Regions from separate parts of the Lysinibacillus sp. VIII_CA genome, predicted to be linked through region 1. Evidence: riboswitches for the same ligand, from Rfam matches in the RefSeq annotation. Region 1 holds a riboswitch; the other holds the start of a gene.
What was found. A riboswitch is a leader RNA that binds a small molecule or an ion and turns the genes downstream of it on or off. The one in region 1 is predicted to bind cyclic di-AMP.
Positions count from the first base shown of each region.

Region 2: linked by a shared signal. The riboswitch ahead of ACP3VS_RS22240 (APC family permease) and the one ahead of ACP3VS_RS14480 (TrkH family potassium uptake protein) in region 1 are both predicted to bind cyclic di-AMP.

Region 1 is NZ_JBNFXM010000010.1:28,949-36,501, forward strand. It holds gene ACP3VS_RS14440 (FtsK/SpoIIIE domain-containing protein) at 1-526, shown strand, start outside; gene ACP3VS_RS14445 (replication-relaxation family protein) at 531-1,067, shown strand; gene ACP3VS_RS14450 (hypothetical protein) at 1,068-1,607, shown strand; gene deoC (deoxyribose-phosphate aldolase) at 2,132-2,803, shown strand; gene ACP3VS_RS14460 (spore coat associated protein CotJA) at 2,930-3,154, shown strand; gene ACP3VS_RS14465 (spore coat protein CotJB) at 3,151-3,414, shown strand; gene ACP3VS_RS14470 (manganese catalase family protein) at 3,439-4,008, shown strand; gene ACP3VS_RS14475 (potassium channel family protein) at 4,057-4,713, opposite strand; gene ACP3VS_RS14480 (TrkH family potassium uptake protein) at 4,740-6,077, opposite strand; cyclic di-AMP (ydaO/yuaA leader) riboswitch at 6,191-6,330, opposite strand; gene rpsU (30S ribosomal protein S21) at 6,587-6,760, shown strand; gene ACP3VS_RS14490 (NfeD family protein) at 7,062-7,553, shown strand, end outside.
Region 2 is NZ_JBNFXM010000027.1:28,037-35,589, reverse strand. It holds gene ACP3VS_RS22270 (ABC transporter permease) at 1-35, shown strand, start outside; gene ACP3VS_RS22265 (Nramp family divalent metal transporter) at 664-1,929, opposite strand; gene ACP3VS_RS22260 (response regulator transcription factor) at 2,142-2,831, shown strand; gene ACP3VS_RS22255 (sensor histidine kinase) at 2,828-4,123, shown strand; gene ACP3VS_RS22250 (PepSY domain-containing protein) at 4,120-4,785, shown strand; gene ACP3VS_RS22245 (PepSY domain-containing protein) at 4,878-5,396, shown strand; cyclic di-AMP (ydaO/yuaA leader) riboswitch at 5,610-5,759, shown strand; gene ACP3VS_RS22240 (APC family permease) at 5,879-7,553, shown strand, end outside.

The sequences.
Region 1 (7,553 bases):
TATACAACGTGAATTAAAGCGCATAGGAAAGAAGAATGTACAAGAGGCAGGGATAAAGGAACGTTACTTTGTTGTCATTGATGAAGTAGGCGAATTGAATGCAGCAGAAGCAGTGACGAAAGAAGAGAAACGATTAAAACTGGAATGCCAGACGCTTATGTCACAGATCGTACGACTAGGTGCAGGCTTAGGCTTTAGGCTAGTTGTAGCCACGCAGTATCCAGTAGGTGACGTCATCCCTAGACAAGTTAAGCAAAATGCTGATGCCAAGCTATGTTTTAGAGTGCAATCAGGAGTAGCTTCAAGGGTTGTACTGGATACAGAGGGTGCCGAGTCATTACCAATGATTAAAGGTCGCGCCATTTACCAAACAGCCGACAAAAGAGAAATACTTCAAACACCACTAATCACACCTCAAATTATCCACGATACTATTCAACCTCATATCATTACGAAAGGGGAGCGCGTTGAAGAAACAGCTATCCAGCCGAGACGAACAGATACTGTTACTTTTGAAGAAGTTTGATTTTATGACGCGTGATCAGCTTAGTCGGTATTTTAATTTAGGTAAAAAGCGAAATACAAATAGGGTCCTCCACAATTTATCCTGCTATCTATCATCCGTTCGGAATAGTTATGAAACAATTTATTACCTCAACAATTTAGGGCGACTGTATGTTGACTGTGACAAGATTCGCAGGAAAAATGCACATGTTCAACATACAATCATGCGAAACGAATTCTGGCTATTTTATAAGTGTCCGCATGACTGGAAGAATGAAGTCAAAATATCGGATAGCACCAATAGTATCGTTGTGGATAGCATGTTCTCACGAAATGGATTTCAACATTTTTTAGAGGTTGATAATATTCAAACGATGAAGGAAAATCGCGAAAAGATTAAAAGCTATAAGGAGCTCATGCCAAGCGTTGTGAAGCAATTAGGTTATTACCCAACACTTGTATGGCTAACAACAACAGAATTGCGTAGGCAACAGCTAGAAGCATCCTGTGGAGGGCTAAAGTGCAAGGTGTACACAATTAATGAAATTAGAGGGGGAATATAGATGTTTAAGAAACGTATTAAACCTGAAGTGGTACCGTTTAATGAATACACGGATTACAGTGATCGATTTGAAAGTGATGAAAAGTATGCAACTTTAAGACATGTAGCTTTGGCTGCATCAGTTCCAACATTAACAGCCATTGGCACTGGACTATTCATGTTCAATAAATTCAATAACACTTATTCCTCCGCAGCTATACCTGTAAGTGCACCAATACAACAAGCAATAGAACCAGTCACTGCACAAATACCATCCACACTATCCACAATCCCTGTTAATACAATACCTCAACATACTGGAATCATTGCTGATAAGTCTTTAGAAATATTAGCAACTGCTTTAGATCCTGTCGTTCAAATATTAGTAGCAATTAGTTTTCCTATAGCTTCAGTGATCATGGTAGGTGCATGTTTCTTCTTCATGCTTGGAAATTCTGAAAAAGCGTGGTCAATGATTATGAATGCTGGTTTAGGTTATGTATTGATAAACCTAAGTCCATTGTTTTTAGAAATCTTAAAGACAATAGGAGAGGCGATTTAATATAAAAAGTAGTGAATTAGAGGGAAAAATCCAAGGGGGTGAGACGTTGATATTAATAGGTTCCTACGCAATCATATTATTGTTTACTACTCCACAACCTAGAGTATGGAAACTCACGATTTTTGATCGCTCGTTACTCATAATGTATATCATCCTTTCAACTTCACATTACCTTGTGTTTCTTCTCATTTTAAATTATTTTGTAGTGTACTTATTTTAGATACGTGATTTATGATAACATAAACCTTTTAAAATCAATACTTTAAAGATTTTTTTATGCTTGTTTTTGTCCTCTTTTTTTAAAGGACTAATTGTTTCACTAGGGGGTAAACTATACTTATGTAAAAGTTGTTCAAGGATACTATTACTTGAACGGACCCTCATTATAGCTAATAATTAAAAGCTACATTCACAAGGACAACACCAACAATCTTTTTAAATAGAAAGAAATTAGACGACAACGTGAAAAAATGGTATGATTCGAAGAGGTACGTACATCTTGATTGAAGAAGGAGCGTTAAAAAATGGAACAAAATTTTGCGCGTATGATCGATCATACATTATTAAAGGCTGAGGCAACAAAAGAACAAATTGAAAAACTATGTGCAGAAGCGAAGCAATTTAATTTTGCCTCTGTATGTGTAAATCCGACTTGGGTGAAACACAGTAGTGAATTATTACAAGGATCAGACGTGTTAGTTTGTACGGTAATTGGATTCCCTCTTGGTGCCAATACACCAGCTGTGAAAGCATTTGAAGTAAAAGATGCAATTGCGAACGGTGCAAATGAGGTAGATATGGTCATTAATATTGGCGCATTGAAAGATAAAAATTATGACCTTGTACAAGCTGACATCGCTGCAGTTGTACAAGCAGCTAAAGGCAGCGCACTTGTAAAAGTCATCATTGAATCATGTTTATTAACAGATGAAGAAAAAGTAAAAGCATGTGAGCTTGCTGTGGCAGCTGGTGCTGATTATGTAAAAACATCTACTGGTTTTTCAACTGGTGGCGCAACGGCAGCAGATATTGCCCTAATGCGTAAAACAGTAGGTCCTGAACTTGGTGTTAAAGCCTCAGGCGGTGTTCGTAGCTTAGAGGATATGAAAAGCATGGTGGAAGCAGGAGCAACTCGTATTGGTGCAAGCTCTGGCGTAGCCATCATGAATGGTTTAATAGCAGATTCTAATTATTAATAATTTCTTTATGGATATTAAGCTACTAGCTCTGTAAGAAGCTAGTGGCTTTTTTGCATGTAGAATAATGCCTACTACCATCACATATACTCCACTGATGATTTTGAATATAGAAAGGAGGATGTCATGTTTACGCAGTATAAGTATTGGAAGCCCTATATTAGTCCCTTTGATCCCTGCAAGCCCATCGAAGTAAAGTATTATGCTACGCCACCACAATTATATATGGGCTTTCAACCACCTGGACTCCCCCAATTCCAAACCCCGAGAGAGACACTTAGGGCGGGAACACTATGGCCACAATTATTTAGCCCCTATCCATTTCCGATGAAAAGGAGGGAGAAAGCATGACTAAAAAGATGCCGCCCGAATTTTATACCTTACTTGAAGAAATACAGGCAATTGATTTCGTCATCGTTGAGTTAAATCTCTATTTAGATACACATCCACATGACTATACTGCTATTCAACAATTTAATGAAAACACCGAAAAAAGTATGAAGCTCAAAGTGAATTTTGAACAAAAGTTTGGACCATTAATGAATTTTGGAAGAAGTTATTCAGATTATCCTTTTAATTGGGTTGATACCCCATGGCCGTGGCAAGTATAACAAATCATTAGGAGGAATTTATTCTTGTGGTATTATGAAAAAAAACTTCAATACCCGGTAAAGGTTAGTACTTGTAACCCTATGCTTGCTAAGTTTTTAATTGAGCAATATGGAGGAGCTGACGGGGAATTAGCAGCAGCCCTTCGTTATATGAATCAACGCTATACGATTCCTGATAAAGTGGTTGGATTATTAACAGATATAGCGACTGAAGAGTTTTCCCATTTAGAAATGATTGCTACGATGATTTACAAGCTTACAAAAGATGCTACGCCAGAAATGCTAAAAGAAGCGGGATTAGGGGACCATTATGTAAATCATGACAGAGCTTTATTCTATCAAAATGCTTCTGGTGTGCCATTTACAGCAACTTATATTCAGGCAAAAGGGGACCCAATAGCAGATTTATATGAAGATATTGCGGCTGAGGAAAAGGCACGTGCCACCTATCAATGGATTATTGATTTATCTGATGATACCGATTTAAATGACAGTTTGAAGTTTTTACGTGAACGTGAAATTGTCCATTCTCAACGTTTTAGAGAGGCAGTAGAAATTTTAAAAGATGATAGGGATCAACAGAAGATTTTCTAAGAAAAAGTGGCTGGCTGTATCAAGGGGTCTTGAAACAGCCTTTTTTTGTTATTGTATGTTTGAAAAAAAAGCGAGATCTTTTCGATGACCAATCATCACTAAAATATCTTCCTGTTCCAAGTTTTGCTCAGGGGAAGGGGAAATAATGATGTCTCCTACTCGAACAATGGCAATAACACTAACGTTATATTTCGCACGCAAATCTAAATCTCGCAGATTTTGCCCAGCCATTTTTGAAGGGATCATAATTTCTTCTATACTATATTCCTTAGACAATTCGATATAATTCAGCATATTCGGAGACAATAGCTGATTTGCCACGCGCTCTCCCATATCTCGCTCGGGATAAATAATCCAATCAGCACCTACTTTATCCAAAACCTGCCCATGTCTTTTACCAAGGGCCTTAGCAATAATTTTTTTTATCCCTAGTTCTTTTAATAGAGATACCGTTAAAATACTTGACTGCATATCGTTACCTATAGCCACTATAACGCAATCAAAATTTCCTATACCAATAGAGGTTAAAGCTTTTTCTTCAGTTGTATCAGCTACTACAGCGTGGGTAACATAGGGTTCTGCATCCTCCACTCTTTCTTCGTTAATATCAATTCCTAAAATTTCCTGTCCAGCTTCGTGGAGCCTGCGGGCAACGCTTGTTCCGAATCTTCCTAGGCCAATAACTGCATATTGTTTAATAGCCATAGCTATAGCACACTCCTCTAATTTTGTTATCCAATCATAATATTACCTTTAGGATGTCGAAAGGCTTCTGTTTTTCGTCGTTTTGTAATAGCGAAAGCAATGGTTAATGGACCTAGTCTTCCAGCAAACATCGTTAAAATAATGAGAATTCTACCAGTAGGGGATAACTCAGGTGTCAACCCCATCGAAAGACCGACAGTACCAAATGCAGAGGTTGCTTCAAATAAATACATCATGAAACTATGACGTTGTTCAGTAATGCTAAGAATGATTGTCACCACAACAACGATAAGTACGCCACACATTGTGACAGTCAAAGCCTTTAAGATAGTCTCAGTGACAATTCTACGTTTAAATAAAACAACATCTTCTTTTCCCCGGATTTGTGACCACATTGTAGCAACTAATACTGCGAAAGTTGTTATTTTTATACCACCTGCAGTGGAACCAGATCCAGCTCCAATAAACATTAAGAGAATTATTAAAAATAATGTAGAATGTGTTAAGTCACCGATAGCCAGTGTATTGGAACCTGCTGTTCTTGGTGTAACAGCTTGGTAAAAAGAACCTAATACTTTGCCCCATTCAGTTAAAGGACCAAGTGTTTTATCATTTCCAAATTCAAACAAAAATATCAAAATTGTAGCGCTTACCGTTAAAATAATTGTAGACGCTAAAACAATTTTTGTATGAACGGAAAGTCTTTTAGTAACTCGATATTCATATAGTTCATTCATGACAATAAACCCCAAGCCTCCAATTGTAATGAGCGCGCAAATTGTTAAAACGACGAATGGGTCATCTACATAAGCTGTCATTCCATTAAATCCGCCCATTAAATCAAAACCTGCATTATTGAAATTAGAAATTGCATGAAAAAAGCCAAAATATACAGCTTTTCCTATAGGCATATCAAAAGAAAAACGAATCGATAAAATAAGACCACCAATTATTTCAATCAATGCTGTAAAGAGCAGTATTCTCTTTACTAATTTAACAAGACCAGCAATGGAAATATTATTAAATGCTTCCTTAAGCAAAAGTCTTTCTTTTAAAGATATTTTTTTCCCGAGTAGTAAAAATAACAATGTTGCAAATGTCATGAATCCTAAACCACCAATTTGGATTAGGCATAAAATGACTACTTCTCCGAAAACTGAAAATGTATCACCTGTATCGACAACAATTAATCCCGTTACACAAGTTGCTGATGTAGCGGTGAATAATGCATCTAAAAACGAAAGTCCTTTTCCATCTTCTGTAGAAAGAGGCATCGTTAAAAGAAAAGTCCCGATGATAATAATAAGTGCAAAGCCAAGTACAAGAATTTTGGGAGGATTTAATGTGTTTCTAAAAGTGTTCATCTTGTTCTCCTCTATAGATGTTAAATTACTTGATTTTAAATATGCATAAAAAAAGACCAACTAAAAAAGCATGTAAAGAATAGGAGAAAACATGCTAATAGGTGGTCGAATAGGACCTCCTTCGCTTTAGCCGACGAAGTTAGCTGACGGGTAGGATGGCGAAAGAGTTTCTCATCCTTTCTGCATGTGCAGAATTAACCCCAATATATTGGGTCCTCCGTTCTCAATGTTTGAGATTTGGCCAGTATTAAATTGAATGTGATTATTCTACGCCCATATTCTATTTTTTGTAAACCCCTATATGAATAGAAAAATACAATTATTTTTTTATTGGGAGCCAAATTTGCTCTTCGAATTCCAATTAGAAATAAAACCAAAAATTCACTTGATATTTTCGCACACTTTCTATTGACCATTATTAGACAATACGATATAATTTTTTAGTACACAACAGAAGGTGATTTGCCTAAATTGTGTATTGACGTGTGTTCGGAGGGAGGGAAAGAGAGATGTCAAAAACTGTCGTTCGCAAAAACGAATCGCTTGAAGATGCTCTTCGCCGCTTCAAACGTACTGTATCAAAAAGTGGTACAATTCAAGAAGTTAGAAAGCGCGAGTTCTACGAAAAACCTAGCGTAAAACGTAAAAAGAAATCAGAAGCTGCACGTAAACGTAAGTGGTAATTTAATTTCCCATTAAAAATCCCTACGTTCATAACACGCAATCGTATGATTCACTGAGCAGACAAAGATATACCTGGAATTAATTACAGATGTAATTAATTTCAGGTATTTTACATTGCTCGATTTACGTACATATGAAAAAGCCGGATGGATATCAACTAGATTCATTCGGCTTTTTTGTGTAATACTAAGTTGTAAGCAACATGTACAAATAGTCGAAATAATTTTTCAGATATGTGAAACTTTTTACATGTTTGACCGTATATACAGAGGAGAAGCATGTTAGAAGGGAGGGAAAAAGGTGCGAAAACGGAGAATCCTTAGCTATTTACTAGTAATATGGATGACTTTTTTGTTAGCGTTTCCATTAACTTCGGCGTTTGCAAGCAGTAAGGTCTACCACGTTCCTATTCATAATGAAGTAGAGCGAGGGCTTCACGCATTTTTAGAACGAGCTTTTAATGAGGCTAAAGAAAACAATGCGAAAGCGATTATCTTAGATATACATACGCCTGGCGGATTTGTAAATGCAGCAAGTGATATCGCCATGCTTATGGATGCAACGGATATATGGACAATTGCTTTTATTAATAAGGATGCCCATTCAGCAGGAGCTTTTTTAGCCTTACACGCGGATGAAATCTACATGGTGCCCAATGGAACAATCGGTGCTGCAGCGGTTATCGATTCAGCGGGTAATACAGCTGATTTGAAAGCAAATAGTGCGTGGCTTGCTCAAATGTCAGCAGCAGCAGAGACATCTGGTCGAGATCCAAAGTATGCTTTAGCAATG
Region 2 (7,553 bases), on a different contig from region 1:
TAGCTATCCGTAATATTGAGAAGGTCGATGTTTAATGAAAGAGCCAGTATAAGTTTTGTTGATATCGAACGATGATGATAGCAATTTGATCGTTTGTAACACTCACATAGTTGGTCTTGTAAAATAGGTAACTAAACTTATTAAATATAAAAAGAAATTAACGTATAGCAATAAAAATAAGTAATTAGAATCCCATAATAGAAATTTAATTAAAATAGAAAAGGAAGTGGCCAATAAAATAGTTAATAACAGATTTCCTTTTTTGGCATAGTGGCATTGTATAACTATTAATACAATAATAATAAGTATAGGAATATAAAATTTCATGAAAAAAACCTCCTATTTATAATTAAAAAATTACTAAAATGTAAATGTGTGTCATAAAAATCTTATATTTATTTGGAGGTGATTACAATGAAATTAAGAATTCTACACTTGTTGCTGTATTATCAACTGTAGTTTCTGCAACTGCTTCAGCTGCCCCACAAGATGTGTCTACTTAAGGTTTCCCTTTTGCATGCACCGGTCCTTGTAGGGATAGATAATATCCGAGAGTATTAAAATCAGCTATAATTGTCTCCTATAGATGGTTATAGATTATCAACAAAAAGGCATCGAGATTTTTCTTCTCGATGCCTTTTGTTAGTCTATTAATTCACTATTTTATCCAAATATTGTTTCGCTTAGTAAGTAAATATTTAATGCCACTACGATCACAACTACAAACCAGCCTAAAATAGTAGTAATACGGTGGTTCACTAAACCGCCCATAATGTCCCGTTTGCTTGTAAACATAACGAGAGGGACGAGGGCAAATGCAATACCAAAAGATAACACAACCTGACTAAGAACAAGCGCATAGGTTGCGTTTACACCAGATGCAATAATCGCTAGCGGCGGGACCATTGTAATGGCTCTCCGTAAATAAAGTGGTATTTTTCGTTGAATAAAGCCTTGCATCACTACGTCACCTGCTAATGTCCCTACAGAGGAGCTAGCTAGCCCAGCAATAAGTAAACCAAGACCAAAGGAAACGGCAGCCATTGGACCGAGAGCATCCTTTAATCCGTTATAGGCAACGTCTAAATCCTCTACTACGATTCCTTGTGTGTGAAATACTGCTGCCGCGATAATGAGCATACTCATATTGATGGCTCCAGCAATAATCATAGCGATGATAATATCAATAAATTCAAAACGGAAGATTCTTCTTTTTTCTTCTTCATTACGACCGATAATACGACTTTGTGTTAAAGAAGAATGTAAGTAAATAGCATGGGGCATGACGGTCGCACCTAAAATACCAGTTGCTAATAGTAATGAGTCCACCCCCTCAAACTGAGGTGTGAACATACCAATTGCTACTTCGCCCCATTCTGGCTGAGCTAAAAACGTTTGGAAGGCAAATGCTAAAACCACAATTAAAACCATACCAGAAATGCCTGCCTCAAATGCTCTGAATCCTCTTCTTTGAAGCTCTAGAATAGCAAATGATCCAATCGCTGTAATGATAGCTGCTGGAAGCATAGGGATATTAAATAACAAGTAAAGCCCTAATGCTGCTCCGATAAACTCAGCAAGGTCGGTAGCAATAATGACTAATTCAGCCTGAATCCAAAGAAATATAGATGTTTTTTTAGAAAAATGTTCACGTGCCACCTCAGGTAAATTTTTCCCTGTCGCAATCCCAAGCTTTGCAGATAAGGATTGGATGAGCACCGCCATTAAATTAGAAAAGGCTATTACCCAAAGGAGTAAGTAACCATACTGAGAGCCAGCTGTAATATTTGTGGCAAAATTGCCAGGATCAATATAGGCGACCGCTGCAATGAATGCAGGCCCAAGAAAAGGCAAAAAACGTCGCCAACCTTTTATATCTCCATCTAAAACTGCCTCGGCAGACGATTTTGTGACTTGTTTATATACCATATTGTTCCCTCATTTCAAAAAGTATCGTTCGAGAAATAAAGTTTCCTAGAGGAAAATGAGATAATAGTATTCTAACGCTAGGATTAGAAAAAGGGAAGCGCTTTGCTTAAAACTTTAAAAAAATAAGTATGCACACTTCTCATCAATTTCTAATTAGACTTTCCTTACCTCTATCGTTTACGATGAAAGAAAAGGTGAAGGACTGATTCGACGTGAGCAATCGAATTTTAATTATAGAAGATGAAGAAAATATTGCGAGAGTGCTGCAGTTAGAGCTTCAATTTGAAGGCTATGAAGCGGTGATAGCCCATACAGGAGCAGATGGTTTATTGCAATATCGTGAGGAGCAATGGGATTTAATCTTACTGGATATTATGTTACCCGAAATGAGTGGTATAGATGTGCTAAAGCGGATTCGCGCAACAGAATCAAAGACCCCAGTTATCATGCTAACTGCTAAAAGTGAGGTAGAGGATAAGGTAAAGGGCTTGGATTTAGGAGCTAATGATTATGTGACAAAGCCCTTTGAAATTGAAGAATTACTGGCCCGTATCCGTAATGCACTACGGTTTTCTCAAAATGCTAGTCCAACAAAGGTCGGTGTATCGTTTGGACAGTTATCGATCAATGAGCAGACAAGAGAAGTGATTTATTATGGTAAGGAAATCCAGCTGACTCCTAGAGAATACGATTTATTGCTGTATCTTATGAAGCATGCTAAGCAGGTGCTCACAAGGGAACAAATATTAGAGACGGTATGGGGCTTTGATTACTACGGAGATACAAATGTTGTGGATGTTTATATTCGTTATGTACGCCAAAAGCTTGAAATCGCAAATGCAACGCCCATTATTCAAACAGTTCGTGGTGTAGGTTATGTGCTAAAGGAAAATAAATCATGAAGCTTAAAACAAAAATTCATCTACTGACCACTTTGTTAATGCTAGTAATTTTAGTGGCAACTAATAGTGGAATTTATTTTTTGTACGAGAAATTTGCCTATAATACGGAATATAGTCAACTTCATACACGAGCGAATGATTTAAGCTCAACATTAAGTCAGTTAAATGCACAAACCAACCTACAGCAAGTATTAAGAGCGTATATGCCAGCTGGTGGTGCAATCTATGTTTATGATGGAGACAATTTGAAGACGAAGGTTCAGGCTACTCTAGATATGCCCGATGTTACTTCCATTACCTATACAATGCCTACTATTTGGATAGATGGGACAATTGTGGACATCACCTTACAACAATCCATGGAGGAAGTAGAAAGTACATTGGATTTATTAAAGGCTATTTTGATAGTCGTGTCCATTATTGCCACCATTCCAATCTTTTTAGCGAGCCTGGCACTTGGTCGCCTAATTTTGTTACCACTAGAACGCTTAAATGCGACAATGCGCAAAAGTGCATCGACGGGGAAATATGAAAAAATGGACATCCCGGCTAAAGGTGGGGATGAATTAGCAAAAATTAATCGAACTTTCAATATGATGATGGAGAAGCTTGAACAGCACTATCAAAAGCAACAGGAATTCGTTTCAAATGCTTCTCACGAATTAAAGACGCCTATTACTGTCATCGAAAGCTATGCAAAGTTACTCTTACGAAGAGGCTTTGACAATCGTGAAGTAGCGCAAGAATCGCTTCAGGCTATTGCAAATGAGTCTTCTCGTATGCATGAAATGGTATTGCAATTGTTAGAGCTAGCAAAAAATAATGAGCATATAGAAATTCATATTGAACAGCTAGAGCTAGCTCCCTTTTTAAATAAAGTAGCTGCACAAATGCAGCAGGCGTATCATAGAGCTTTTATAGTCGATGCAAAAGCACCACAATTTATCTATAGTGATGAAAAAATTTTGAAGCAATTACTCTTTATTTTGCTTGATAATGCTAGGAAGTATAGTGAGGGGGATGTTTATATTTCCACAGCAGAAACTACTTCACACGTGCGAATGACTATTCAGGACTTTGGCGTCGGTATTCCTAAGGAGCATATTCCGCATTTGTTTGAGCGTTTTTACCGTGTCACAGAGGATCGCAATCGTAAAACAGGTGGTTCTGGTTTAGGGCTTGCGATTGCACATAATCTTGCAGGACAATTGGGCATCACCATAGATGTGGAAAGTACAGTTGGGGAAGGATCAAGTTTTACCTTATGTATACCGAAGGAGGGGCAGCAATGAAAAAGTGGGTTGTACTAATTATTGTAATTGTCCTTCTTTGTAGCGGAGTGCTTTGGTTTATTCAAAATCGCTATTTTCAAAAGGAGTCTCTCAGTGAAGAAGAGGCGATTCGCCATATCGAAGCTATTTATAAAGGTCAAGTTTCAGAAGTAAAGAAACATGGAAATACATTTGAAATACAATTTACACGTGAGAATTTGAAATATACAGCCATGCTTGATGTTACAACACAGCAGGTTTCTGATCTAACGTTGCAAAAAGGGCAAAGTAAATTATTGTTAACAGAAAATCAAATAAGAAAAATGGTGAAAGAAAAATATGGTGAGGTAGAAAGCGTCATGCTCACGGAAACCATTTATACCGCACGTGTTGAAAAGGAACATAAGCAAAAAGATATCACAGTAGATGGCTATTCGGGTGAAGTGTTATCTGAAAAAGATGTAGAACCATTAAATCAGCCTGAAAACCCCCACATTATTACCGAACAGCAAGCCATTGATATAGCGCTGCAACAATTAACCGGGAAGGTGGATTCTGTAGATTTTGAAGATACGGCGGAGGGCGGTTATTATTTAGTTGAAATTGAAACAGAGCATGAAGAAGCCACGTTCCAAATTCATGCTGTATCTGGAAAGGTCCTTTCTGTTTCATGGGACGATTAAAGAGTTTTCTCATGAAATTCTAATGTTCCTCTTATAGTTCTATCATCTTTGCTTGGTAAGCTAAAAGCAGATAAAACAAAGGAGAGATGAACATGAAAAAAATAATTATGATTCCTGCATTAGTGGTGACTCTTGGTGTTGGAGCGGCGATTGGCTCTACAACTTTATTATCAGGAAGTGCACAAGAAAAAAAGGTCCTATCCATGCAAAAAATCGAAAAGAAGGCATTGGCAGTAGTAGAGGGGACAGTAGTAGATATTGAACTTGATCAAAATAACTACCGCTCTGTTTATGAGGTAGAGGTGCATACTGATACAGATGAGTATGATTTAAAATTCGATGCCTATACCGGAAAATTACTTAAGCAGAAGAAAGAGCGTCAAGATGACGACGATAATGAATGGGTTAACACTAATACTGCTACCAACCTTATAAGTAAAGAAAAGGCTATTGAAGCGGCTCTAACAAAAGCAAAGGGTACAGTAACAAAAATTAAATTAGATGATGGGATTTATGAAATCGAGTTAAAAGATGGCCAATATGAATATGAGGTTGATGTTGATCCGATTACAGGAGAAATTGTTAATTTTGAAAAAGATATGGAAGACTAATATTGGTTGTTGCCTTAAAAGTAGAGCATACTTTTAAGGTTTTTTTTGTTGTAAAATCCCTTTAAATTAGGTGTTTGCGAGGAAATTAATTTCTACCACGGATATTTACCATGAGTTCAAAATGTCTATGTATTTCACTTGTGAAAAAGAAAAATTTTCTTCTTTACTTTTTTAATTGACAGGCGTAATATGGCATCATTATTAAAGTTTCAAATTTCTAAATCGCTGAAGCAAACTAGACGCGGGGGACCCATTTTTGACGGAGTGCATAAGCAATTCTAGGGGTGAATCTCTTCTTTTGAAGGGTAGGGCTACTCAGGCCCGAATCCGACAGCTAACCTCGTAAGCGTTAAGAGCAGAAAAGTTGGAGCTTGGCAGACAGATGAGCGTCTACAAGTCTTATTTGGTGATGACTTGTAGGCGTTTTTTGATCTCATTTAGGAAGGCGAAACACAATCTAAGAAACTAGAAGGTGTTTATTGATGAAATCCTCATTTAAACGTTATGTAATCGGCAAACCATTAAGATCCGATGCGTTAGGGGAACAAAAGCTTAGTAAAACAAAGGCATTGGCCATATTATCGTCCGATGCTTTGTCTTCCGTAGCCTATGGACCAGAACAAATTTTAATTGTCCTGATGACTGTGGGAACATTAGCATTTTGGTATTCTTTACCGATTGCTGCAGGGGTTGTTGTCCTTTTGGTGGCACTGACTTTATCATATCGTCAGGTTATTTTCGCCTATCCACATGGAGGTGGCGCTTATATAGTATCTAGGGAAAATTTAGGTGTGAATGCGGGTCTTGTAGCAGGAGGCTCATTGCTCGTTGATTATATTTTAACGGTAGCGGTAAGTGTATCTGCAGGTACAGACGCAATTACATCGGCATTTCCAAGTCTGCATCCATACAATGTGCTAATCGCTATTATATTTGTGATTTTTTTAACGATCTTGAATTTACGTGGTGTAACAGAGTCCGCCTCTGTTTTGGCATATCCAGTCTATCTGTTTGTAGTCGTTATGTTAGTGTTAATTGGGTTGGGGCTCTATAATGTTGCAACAGGTCAGGTGCCAGCAGAGCTGCATCCAAAGATTGGTACTCCAGTAGCAGGGATTAGTTTATTTATTTTATTAAAGGCATTTGCGTCAGGAAGCTCAGCCTTAACAGGTGTAGAGGCTATCTCGAATGCCATTCCTAATTTTAGAAATCCTGCCCCTAATAACGCTGCTAAAACATTGTTAGCGATGGGGGGAATCTTAGCGGTTTTATTTATCGGTATTGTTAGTTTAGCGTATTTTTACGGAATTGCGCCAACTTCGGAAGCGACAGTCGTTTCCCAACTGGCAGAAGCAAGTGTTGGTCGAAATATCTTTTATTATATAGTACAGGGTGCAACAGCGATGATTTTGGTACTTGCAGCAAATACGGGCTATTCTGCATTTCCTCTACTTGCTGTCAATTTATCAAAAGACGGTTTTATCCCGAGAATATTTCAAATGCGTGGGGATCGCCTTGGTTATTCGAACGGCATTATGATGCTAGGGCTAGCAGCCATTATCTTAATCATCTTATTTGATGGGACAACGGAACATTTGATTCCACTCTATGCTGTTGGGGTATTTATTCCGTTTACATTAGCGCAAACCGGTATGATGAGAAAATGGTGGCGTGAAAAACCTACTGGCTGGATGGCAAAATTTACGATCAATACAATGGGTGCAGCCATTTCATTCATCGTAGCGATGATGTTTTTTGTGACAAAAATGCCTCAAGTATGGCCAGTGTTTGTCTTTTTACCAATTATCATTTTCGTATTTCATCGAATCAAGCTTCATTATCAAGCCGTTGGAGAGCAGCTGAGATTGAGTAAAGAGGAACTGGCAACCATTGAGGGCAATGTTTTCATTGTACCAGTAGCTGGTATAACGAAGGTGGTTGAAAATTCTCTTCATTATGTGAAATCACTAAGGGTTGATAAAGTTATTGCCTTTTATGTGGCTTTCGATCCAGCAGATGCAAAAGCCTTCGAAGAAAAATGGCAGGCTTGGCAACCAGATATTCGATTAGTAACCTATTATTCAGCATATCGTAGCATCACACAGCCATTGATAAAATTTATTGATAAAGTGGACCATCAATGTGCGAAAACAGGTC